DNA from 3 places in the Kitasatospora sp. NPDC101176 genome. Region 2 is predicted to be linked to each of the others. Evidence: riboswitches for the same ligand, from Rfam matches in the RefSeq annotation. Region 2 holds a riboswitch; each other region holds the start of a gene.
What was found. Region 2 has a riboswitch for S-adenosylmethionine ahead of ACIRS1_RS04625 (aminotransferase class V-fold PLP-dependent enzyme). Riboswitches for the same ligand answer to the same signal wherever they lie in the genome.

Region 1 (3,262 bases), on a different contig from region 2:
TCCGCCCCGCAGAGCACGTCGGCGCCGGTCGCGAGGGCGTTGCGGACCTTGTCCGCGCCCATGGCCGCGGAGACGGCGGGGTTCTTCACCGCGAACGTGCCGCCGAAGCCGCAGCACTCCTCGGCCCCGGGGAGCTCGACCAGGGTCAGGCCCTTCACCGCGCGCAGCAGCCGCAGCGGGCGGTCACCGAGGCCGAGCGTCCGCAGGCCGTGGCAGGACGGGTGGTAGGTGACGGTGTGCGGGTAGTAGGCGCCGACGTCGGTGACGCCCAGCACGTCGACCAGGAACTCGGTGAGCTCGTACACCCGGGCCGGCAGGTCGCCGAGGCCGTCCACGCCAAGCCGGGGGTAGCTCTCCCGGACCATCGCCGCGCAGGAGCCGGACGGGGTCACCACGTGGTCGTAGCCGGCGAAGGCGGCGACGGTGCGGCGGGCCAGCGGGACGGTCTCGGCGCGGTAGCCGGTGTTGAACTGCGGCTGGCCGCAGCAGGTCTGGGCGGCGGGGAAGTCCACGTCCACACCGAGGCGCTCCAGCAGGGTCACGACGGCGCGCCCCGTCCCGGGGTTCAGGACGTCGTTGACGCAGGTGACGAAGAGTGCGACGCGCATTGCGCCTCCCTCGGGTCCGGGGGTGGCCAGCCTACTAAGACCCGGGGGCGGGCCCCGGTCCTCGCGGACCGTGGACCGCCGACGGGCGCACCCCCGCTCAGGCGTGCCGCAGGGCCTCGCTCAGGCGGTTCGCCGCCTCGACGACGGCCTGCGAGACGTGCGTCCCGGGGTGGCGGGTGAGCCGTTCGATCGGGCCGGAGACGGAGACGGCGGCCACCACCCGGTTCGACGGGCCCCGGACGGGCGCGGAGACGGAGACGACTCCGGGCTCGCGCTCACCGGCGGACTGCGCCCAGCCCCGGCGCCGCACGCCGCTGAGGGCGGTGGCGGTGAACCGGGCGCCCTGCAGGCCGCGGTGGAGCCGCTCCGGCTCCTCCCAGGCGAGCAGGATCTGCGCGGCGGAGCCGGCCTTCATGGGGAGGGTGACGCCGACGGGGACGGTGTCGCGCAGGCCCGAGAGCCGTTCCGCCGCGGCCACGCAGATCCGGACCTCGCCCTGGCGGCGGTAGAGCTGCGCGCTCTCGCCGGTGACGTCGCGCAGGTGGATCAGGACGGAGCCGGCGGCAGCCAGCAGCCGGTCCTCGCCGGCGGCGGAGGAGAGCTCGCCGAGCCGGGGGCCGAGGACGAACCGGCCCTGCAGGTCCCGGCCGACCAGGCGGTGGTGCTCCAGCGCGACGGCGAGCCGGTGGGCGGTGGGCCTGGCCAGCCCCGTGGCGGCGACGAGTCCGCCGAGGGTGGTGGGGCCGGCCTCCAGGGTGCCGAGGATCGAGGTGACCTTGTCGAGCACGCCGACGCCGCTCGTGTTCTCCATGGGTGGGTACTCCAGTCTCGTGCCCCGTGAGCGGCGGGTGGACGGGCTCACGGGGGGCTCCCCGCGGGGAGCGGGGGGTGGTCAGCGCGGACGGGCCGGGGAAGTCGGCGGAGTGCCTGCGCCGGGCACGAGGGGGGTACGCGAAAGGGCCGGGGTGGGAAGCGCCCGGGCGAAGGACAGCACTGAGAGCACCGTGTCTCCTCATCTTTCCCGCGCCACGTTGGCGACAGGCCGGAGTTGGCACTGCCCCCGGACGGCACGGCGCGTACTTCGGACGCCGGGTCGAACGGGGAGTTGCCGGGGCTTCGTAGGGCCGGTCCCTCCACCCCTCTGGATGATTCGCCAGGAACCATACAAGATTCCCCGGCCCGCCCGCCAAACCTCCCCCGTTCCCCCACACGCCGGGGCGGCGGTGCCCCGCCCCGGCGGCCGGTTCAGTCGTTGATGACGTCCGAGGTCTTGAGCGCGTCGATCTGCTCCTGGTAGCCCGCCAGCTTGTCCGGGCAGTACACCTTGATCACCTCGGCGCCCGCCTGCAGGACCCGGCCGTCGGCGACGACCGGCCGCATGCCGGGGCCGCCGGCGCCGTTGGCCAGGTGGACGCGCCACAGGCCCTGCTTCAGGGCCGAGTTGGGGTCCGTGCAGACGGGGCCGCCGTCGGTCCCGAGCACGAGGGCGGTGTTGCCGGTGTCGAGCGCGGGGTACCCGTCGGCGACCAGGGCGTCGCTCAGCTGGTTCGCCTTGCGGTGGGCCTCGTTGGTGGCCCGCTGCTGGGTGTAGGTCAGCAGTCCGGCGACCACGAGGCCGACGAGCACCACGATGGAGCCGATGTAGATCCAGCGGTGCTCGGACGCCATCCGGGTCGGGCTCATGCCACTCCCTCCTCGCCCACGCCGGTGCCGGCGTCGGGTTGGCGCCAGCTCGGCTTGCGAGCCTTCAGGAACGAGAACGGGATCACCACGCCGAGCAGCAGCAGGCCGCCGGCGACGATCCCGATGTAGGACCAGACGCTGCCGCCGCCGAACTGCGAGGACGGCACGAAGCCGATCACCATGGCCAGCGCCGAGGCGACGAACCCGACCACGCACAGCGTGGTGAGCAGCGGTGCCCGGTAGCCGCGCGGGTGGTCGGGCTGCTTGCGGCGCAGCTGGATCGCGGCCAGGAACATCAGGAGGTACATGATCAGGTAGACCTGGGTGGTGATCACCGAGAAGATCCAGTAGACGCTGGAGACGTTCGGGATCAGCGCGTACAGCAGGGCGATCGCGGTGGTGACGACGCCCTGGGTGACCAGGATGTTCTGCTGGACCCCCCGGGCGTTGAGCCGCTGCAGGAACGGCGGCAGGTAGCCCTCCTGCCGCGAGATCAGCAGCAGCCCCTTGGAGGGCCCGGCCAGCCAGGTGAGCATGCCGCCGACGGAGGCGGCGCACAGCCCGACCGCGACGATCGGCACCAGCCAGCCGATGTGGAAGTACTGGAAGAAGGCGTCGAAGGCCTGCATGACGCCGGCGGTCAGGCTGAGCTGGTCGGAGGGGATCACCCAGCTGATCGCCAGGGCCGGCAGGATGAAGATCAGCAGCACCATGCCCATGGCCAGGAACATCGACTTGGGGAACTCCTGGGCCGGGTTCCGCAGCTTGTTGACGTGGACGGCGTTCATCTCCATGCCGGAGTAGCTGAGGAAGTTGTTGACGATCAGCACCAGGCTGGCCACGCCCGTCCACTGCGGGAAGAAGTGCGATCCGTCCATCGGTGCGGCGGAGGGGTTGCCCTGCCCGAGGAAGACCATTCCCAGCACCACCAGCAGCGTCCCGGGGACCAGGGTGCCGATGACCAGCCCCCA
Region 2 (3,262 bases):
CGTCCAGGTGGCCGGCTTCATGGTCGCGCTGCGGGCCAAGGGCGAGACGGTCGACGAGGTCACCGGCCTGGTCGACGCCATGTACGCGCACGCCGAGCCGCTCACCGTCCCCGGGCCGGCGGTGGACATCGTCGGCACCGGCGGTGACCGCGCCAAGACGGTCAACATCTCCACCATGTCGGCGATCGTCGCGGCCGCGGCCGGCGCCAAGGTGGTCAAGCACGGCAACCGGGCCGCCTCCTCGGCGAGCGGCTCCTCCGACGTGCTGGAGAAGCTCGGCGTCCGCCTCGACCTGCCCGCCCGGCGGGTCGCCGAGGTGGCCGAGGAGGTCGGCCTCACCTTCTGCTTCGCGGCCAAGTTCCACCCGTCGATGCGCCACGCCGCCACCGCCCGGCGCGACCTCGGCGTGCCCACCGCCTTCAACATCCTCGGCCCGCTGACCAACCCGGCCAAGGTGACCTCGCACGCGATCGGCTGCTTCGACACCCGGCTCGCCGGGCTGATCGCCGGGGTGCTCGCCCGGCGCGGCTCGACCGCCCTGGTGTTCCGCGGCGACGACGGCCTCGACGAACTGACCATCACCACCACCTCGCGGGTGTGGATCGTGCAGGGCGGCACCGTCACCGAGACCGCCTTCGACCCGCGGGACGTCGGCATCGAGCTGGTCGGCATCGAGTCGCTGCGCGGCGCGGACGCCTCCTACAACGCCGAGGTCGCGCGCCGGATGCTGGCCGGGGAGCGCGGGCCGGTGCGGGACGCCGTCCTGCTGAACACCGCGGCCGCGCTGGTCGCGCTGGACCTCGGCGAGGCGCCGCTCGCCGAGCAGCTCGCGGCCGGCATGGAGCGGGCCGCGCGGGCCATCGACTCCGGGACGGCGCAGGAGCTGCTGCGCCGCTGGTCGGAGGCGACCAGCCGGATCTGAGGCGGTCGCAGGGCCCGCGCCGGGAAGCCGGTGCGGGCCCCGGCACGTCCGGGGGCGTCCGGATGGTGGACGGTCGTTTGACCACCCGGCGCGGGCCGACCTAGAGTCCTGTCCAGGTCATGAGTGACAGCGTCAAGCCCCAGCTGGCTGTCCGGCAACCCTCCGTCCGTGGCGGGGTGCCCTGGGTGAGGACCGGGTCGCTCGGCGAATCGTCCGTGCGGCAAGCGCGGACGCCGGACGACTCACACTCCCGGGGTCCCACACCCAGGAGGAGTGCATCCCCGTGTCGATCGCCACCGAAATCTGCGCCCCGCTCGCCGTCCTCGGCCACGACGTCCAGGTCCCGCTCGCCAACGGCGAGAAGGTCGGCTACGCGGCGCTCGACTACGCGGCCAGCTCCCCGGCGCTGCAGCGGGTCTGGGACGACGTCGCCGCCTACGCCCCCTACTACGGCAGCGTGCACCGCGGCGCCGGCTACCTCTCGCAGCTCTCCACCGACCTGTTCGAGCAGAGCCGCCGGACCGTCACCGAGTTCCTCGACCTGCGCGAGGGCGACCAGGTGGTCTTCACCCGCGCCACCACCGACTCGCTCAACCTGCTCGCCTCCGCCGTCCCGGCCGGCACCCGGGTGTTCGCCTTCGAGACCGAGCACCACGCCTCGCTGCTGCCCTGGGCCCACGCCGGGCTGGACGTCCGCTACCTGCGCGCCCCGCGCTCGCACGCCGAGGCCGTCGCCGCCCTCGACGCCGCGCTCGCCGACGCGCCCGAGGGCCCCAAGCTGCTCTGCGTCACCGGCGCCTCCAACGTGACCGGCGAGCTGTGGCCGGTCGCCGAGCTGACCGCGACCGCCCACCGGCACGGCGCCCGGGTGGTGCTGGACGCCGCCCAGCTGGCCCCGCACCACCGGGTCTCGGTGCGCGAGCTGGACGTCGACTGGATCGCCTTCTCCGGCCACAAGATCTACGCACCGTTCGGCGCCGGCGTGCTGGCCGGCCGGGCTGACTGGCTGGACGCGGCCGAGCCGTACCTGGCCGGCGGCGGCGCGACCCGGACGGTGGCCCGGCAGGACGACGGCTCGGTGGCCGTCCAGTGGCACACCGGCCCGGCCCGGCACGAGGCCGGCTCGCCGAACGTCATCGGCGCCTACGCCATCGCGTCCGCCTGCCGGGCGCTGACCGAGGCCGGCTTCGACGCCCTGGAGGCCCGGGAGCGGCAGCTGGTCGCCCGGCTGACGGCCGGCCTGGCGGAGATCCCGCAGGTCAAGGTGCTGAACCTGTTCGGTGCCGGCTCGGCCCGGGTGGGCGTGCTGTCCTTCGTCGTCCAGGGCTGGAACAGCTCGCACTTCTCGGCCGCGCTGTCCGCCGAGTACGGCATCGGCGTCCGCGACGGGCTGTTCTGCGCGCACCCGCTGCTGCGCACCCTGCTCGGGGACGAGGACGTCGCCCCCTCCGAGTGCGGTGCGCCGGAGCCCTCGCTGCCGGGCGAGCGCAGCCTGAACGCGATCCGGGTCAGCTTCGGGGCCGGCACGCCGGACGAGCACGTCGACCGCTTCCTGACCGCCGTCCGGGAGCTGGTCACGGACGGCGCGGCCTGGAACTACCGCAACGAGGGCGGCCGCTGCGTCGCCGACACCCGCCGGCAGGGCTGAGCGGCCCGGGAGCCGGCGGGGACTACTCGTCCAGGCCGAGCGCGAACGCCGCCTCCAGGTCGTGCTGGGAGTAGGTGCGGAAGGCGATCTGGGTCTCGGTGTGGGCCACGCCCGGGACCTTGTTCAGCCGTCCCGGGATGACCTCGGCCAGGTCGTCGTGCCGGCGCACCCGGACCATCGCCACCAGGTCGTAGCCACCGGTCACCGAGTACACCTCGCTGACGCCCTCGATGGCTGCGATGGCCTCGGCGATCTCCGGGATGCGGTCGACACTGGTCTTGATCAGGACGATGGCGGTGATCACGTTCGGCTCCTTTGTGGGGTGCCGCCAGCGTATCGGGCGTCAGCCGGGTCGTCTCGGGGGGTGGCTGACCACCGTGCAGGCGTAGAGGAAGCCCGCCGAGAAGCCGATCACGTGCACCAGGTAGGCCACCCCGGGCCCGGCCGCGTGGACCGACCACCACTGCAGCGCGAACCAGAGGCCGAGCACCAGCCAGGCCGGGAAGCGCAGCGGCAGGAACAGCAGCAGCGGGACCAGCGTCGTCACCCGGGAGCGCGGGTGGAAGCGCAGGTAGGCGCCGAGGACGGCGGAGATCGCACCGGAGGCGCCGATCAGCACCCGGGTCGAGTCAGCGGAGTGCGCCTCGGCCAGGGCGAAGCCGTACGTGGCCACGCTGCCGGCGGCCAGGTAG
Region 3 (3,262 bases), on a different contig from region 2:
CGGCGAAGCGCACGTCGTCGTCGTTCACGTAGACGTTGACGAAGCGGCGCAGCTTGCCGGTGTCGTCCAGGATGCGGGCGGAGATGCCCGCGTGGTTCTTCTCCAGGTCGGCGATGACCTCGCCGAGGGTGGCGCCCTCGGCGCTCACCTCGGCGGCGCCGCCGGTGTAGGTGCGCAGGATGGTGGGGATGCGGACGTTGACGCTCATGGCTCTCCTAGCGGGGGTGCGGCCCAGCGGGTGGGGTGGTTCAGGCGGACGCGAGGCCGGCGTCGCGGAAGGACGCCAGGGTCGGGCGGATGACAGCGGTCATGCCGGCCCCGGCGACGGCGTCCAGGGTCTTCAGGCCGTCGCCGGTGTTGATCGCGACGGTCTCCTTGGCCGGGTCGAGCTGGCCGGTCTCCACCAGCTTCTTCAGCACGCCGACGGTGACCCCGCCGGCGGTCTCGGCGAAGATGCCCTCGGTCCGGGCCAGCAGCCGGATGGCGTCCACCACCTCGGCGTCGGTGACGTCCTCGACGGCGCCGCCGGTGCGCCGGGCGATGTCCAGCACGTACGGGCCGTCCGCCGGGTTGCCGATCGCCAGCGACTTGGCGATGGTGTCCGGCTTGACCGGCCGGATCACGTCCTGGCCGGCCTTGAACGCGGCCGACACCGGCGAGCAGCCCGCCGCCTGGGCGCCGAAGACCTTGTACGGCCGGTCCTCGACCAGGCCGAGCCTGATCAGCTCCTGCAGACCCTTGTCGATCTTGGTCAGCTGGGAGCCCGAGGCGATCGGGATGACGATCTGCTCCGGCAGCCGCCAGCCGAGCTGCTCGCAGATCTCGTACGCCAGCGTCTTGGAACCCTCCCCGTAGTACGGGCGCAGGTTGACGTTGACGAAGCCCCAGCCCTCACCGGCCGGGTCGCCGATCAGCTCCGAGCAGAAGCGGTTCACGTCGTCGTAGTTGCCCTCGATGCCGACCAGCTCGCCGCCGTACACCCCGGCCATGACGACCTTGCCCTGCTCCAGGTCGTGCGGGATGAACACGCAGGACCGGAACCCGGCCCGGGCCGCCGCCGCGCCCACCGCACCGGCCAGGTTGCCGGTCGACGAGCAGGACAGCGTGGTGTAGCCGAAGGCCCGGGCGGCCTCGATGGCGCAGGCCACCACCCGGTCCTTGAAGGAGTGGGTGGGGTTGCCCGAGTCGTCCTTGACGTGCAGCGGGGCGGTGAAGCCGAGCTCGCGGCCCAGGTTGTCCGCCTTCACCAGCGGGGTCCAGCCGGGGTTCAGGTTGGGCTTCGAGGCGACGTCGGCCGGCACCGGCAGCAGCGGGGCGTAGCGCCAGATCGAGGTGGGGCCGGCCTCGATCCGCTTGCGCAGCTCCTCGGCCCGCTCGCCGCCGAACTCGTAGGCGATCTCCAGCGGGCCGAAGCACTCCAGGCAGGCGAAGCTCGGACCGAGCGGGAAGCGGGTGCCGCACTCCCGACAGGACAGGGCGGCGGCGGGGCCGAGGTCCACGGATGCGGGTGCGACGGTGTCGATAGCCATGATGGCGAGGCCTCTCTCCTCATCTTCCCCGTGGCGCGGTCGCGCCACAGGCCGGAATTGGCACCTGTCCCGCCGGGGCCTGTACGACGACAGCCGAGCGAGAAGGTTGCCGGGACGTCAACGGGCCGTTCCCTCAGTCCCTCTGGATGAGCTTGTGAAATTGTGGTGGCGCTCAACGGTGACCCCGGCGTGCAAAGGTCCGACCGCTGTACGAAGACTGTATCCGAAGGCGTCAACGCCGAACGGGACCGTCCGCCACGCGAGATGACGCGTCCCACCCGATCCCGCCGAGGAGAGTCACGTGCCCGCCGAACCGATCCCCGCGCTCCTCCCGCAGGCGGCGTCCTGGCTGCGCCGCCGCTCGTGGAGCGCGGCCGACCGGCCGGTGCGCACCCTGCTGGAGGCCAAGCGCCGCACCGGTCACACGGTCAGCGTGGTGCTCCCCGCCCTCGATGAGGAGGCCACCGTCGGCGACATCGTCCGGACGGTCCGGCGCGAGCTGATGGAGCGCGTCCCGCTGGTCGACGAGCTCGTCGTGGTCGACTCCGGCTCCACCGACGCCACCGCCGCCGTCGCGGCGGGGGCGGGCGCCCGGGTGGTGCACCGCGACGCCGTCCTGCCGCGGATCCCGGCCGTCCCCGGCAAGGGCGAGGTGCTCTGGCGCTCACTGCTGGTGACCCGCGGCGACATCGTCTGCTTCGTCGACGCCGACCTGCGCGAGTTCGACCCGGCCTTCGTCTCCGGCATCCTCGGCCCGCTGCTCACCGAACCGGACATCCAGCTGGTCAAGGCCATGTACGACCGCCCGCTGGAGGTGTCGCTCGACGGCTCGGCCACGGGTGGCGGCGCCGTCGTGCCGTCCGGCGGCGGCCGGGTCACCGAACTGGTCGCCCGCCCGCTGCTGAACCTGCACTGGCCGGAACTCGCCGGTTTCGTCCAGCCGCTGGGCGGCGAGTACGCCGCGCGCCGCTCGCTGCTCGAACGGCTCCCCTTCCCGACCGGCTACGGCGTCGAGCTCGGCCTCCTGGTGGACGCGCTGGAGGCGGTCGGACTGGACGCCCTCGCCCAGGTGGACGTCGGGGTCCGGCACCACCGGCACCAGGACGGCCAGGCGCTCGGCCGGATGGCCGCCACCATCTACCGCACCGCCCTGGAACGGCTCGACCGCACCCACCGGCTGAAGGCCTCCGCCGACCTGGTCCACCCGCTGCTGACCCAGTTCACCCGGGACCCGCGGACCCGGGAGTTCACCGCCCACACCCACCCGGTGACGGCCGTCGAGCGCCCCCCGATGCACACCGTGCCCGAGTACGCGACCCGGCACTGAGGGGTTTGCCGCCCCGGGGCCACGGCAACGTACCAACCATGGGCGATCTCACGACCGAACGTTCGAGCGCGACCGGCACCGCCCCCGTCCTGGTGGCCTCCAACCGGGGACCGGTGTCGTTCGGAACCGCTGACGACGGCACGCTGACCCTCCGGCGCGGTGGCGGGGGCCTGGTCTCCGGCCTCTCCGCCATCGACGACCCGAACGCCGTCTGGGTCTGCGCCGCCCTCGGCGCGGCCGACCGCAGAGCAGCCGCCGAGGCCCCGGATGGCCGCCTCGACCGCGCCGGGCACGACGTCGGCGGACAGGCCGTCCGGATGCTCGACATCGACCCGGACACCTTCGCCCGCGCCTACAACGGCGTCGCCAACTCCACCCTCTGGTTCGTCCACCACCTGCTGTACGC

Region 1: linked by a shared signal. The riboswitch ahead of ACIRS1_RS22040 (IclR family transcriptional regulator) and the one ahead of ACIRS1_RS04625 (aminotransferase class V-fold PLP-dependent enzyme) in region 2 are both predicted to bind S-adenosylmethionine.
Region 3: linked by a shared signal. The riboswitch ahead of thrC (threonine synthase) and the one ahead of ACIRS1_RS04625 (aminotransferase class V-fold PLP-dependent enzyme) in region 2 are both predicted to bind S-adenosylmethionine.

What each region holds. Positions count from the first base shown of each region.
Region 1 is NZ_JBIWPA010000016.1:84,998-88,259, forward strand. It holds gene ACIRS1_RS22035 ((Fe-S)-binding protein) at 1-608, opposite strand, end outside; gene ACIRS1_RS22040 (IclR family transcriptional regulator) at 706-1,419, opposite strand; SAM riboswitch class I at 1,618-1,760, opposite strand; gene ACIRS1_RS22045 (hypothetical protein) at 1,854-2,291, opposite strand; gene ACIRS1_RS22050 (APC family permease) at 2,288-3,262, opposite strand, start outside.
Region 2 is NZ_JBIWPA010000002.1:413,425-416,686, forward strand. It holds gene trpD (anthranilate phosphoribosyltransferase) at 1-922, shown strand, start outside; SAM riboswitch class IV at 1,038-1,155, shown strand; gene ACIRS1_RS04625 (aminotransferase class V-fold PLP-dependent enzyme) at 1,206-2,570, shown strand; gene ACIRS1_RS04630 (Lrp/AsnC ligand binding domain-containing protein) at 2,593-2,874, opposite strand; gene ACIRS1_RS04635 (rhomboid family intramembrane serine protease) at 2,914-3,262, opposite strand, start outside.
Region 3 is NZ_JBIWPA010000037.1:81,745-85,006, forward strand. It holds gene ACIRS1_RS33710 (MoaD/ThiS family protein) at 1-208, opposite strand, end outside; gene thrC (threonine synthase) at 249-1,529, opposite strand; SAM riboswitch class I at 1,546-1,682, opposite strand; gene ACIRS1_RS33720 (glucosyl-3-phosphoglycerate synthase) at 1,831-2,856, shown strand; gene ACIRS1_RS33725 (trehalose-6-phosphate synthase) at 2,895-3,262, shown strand, end outside.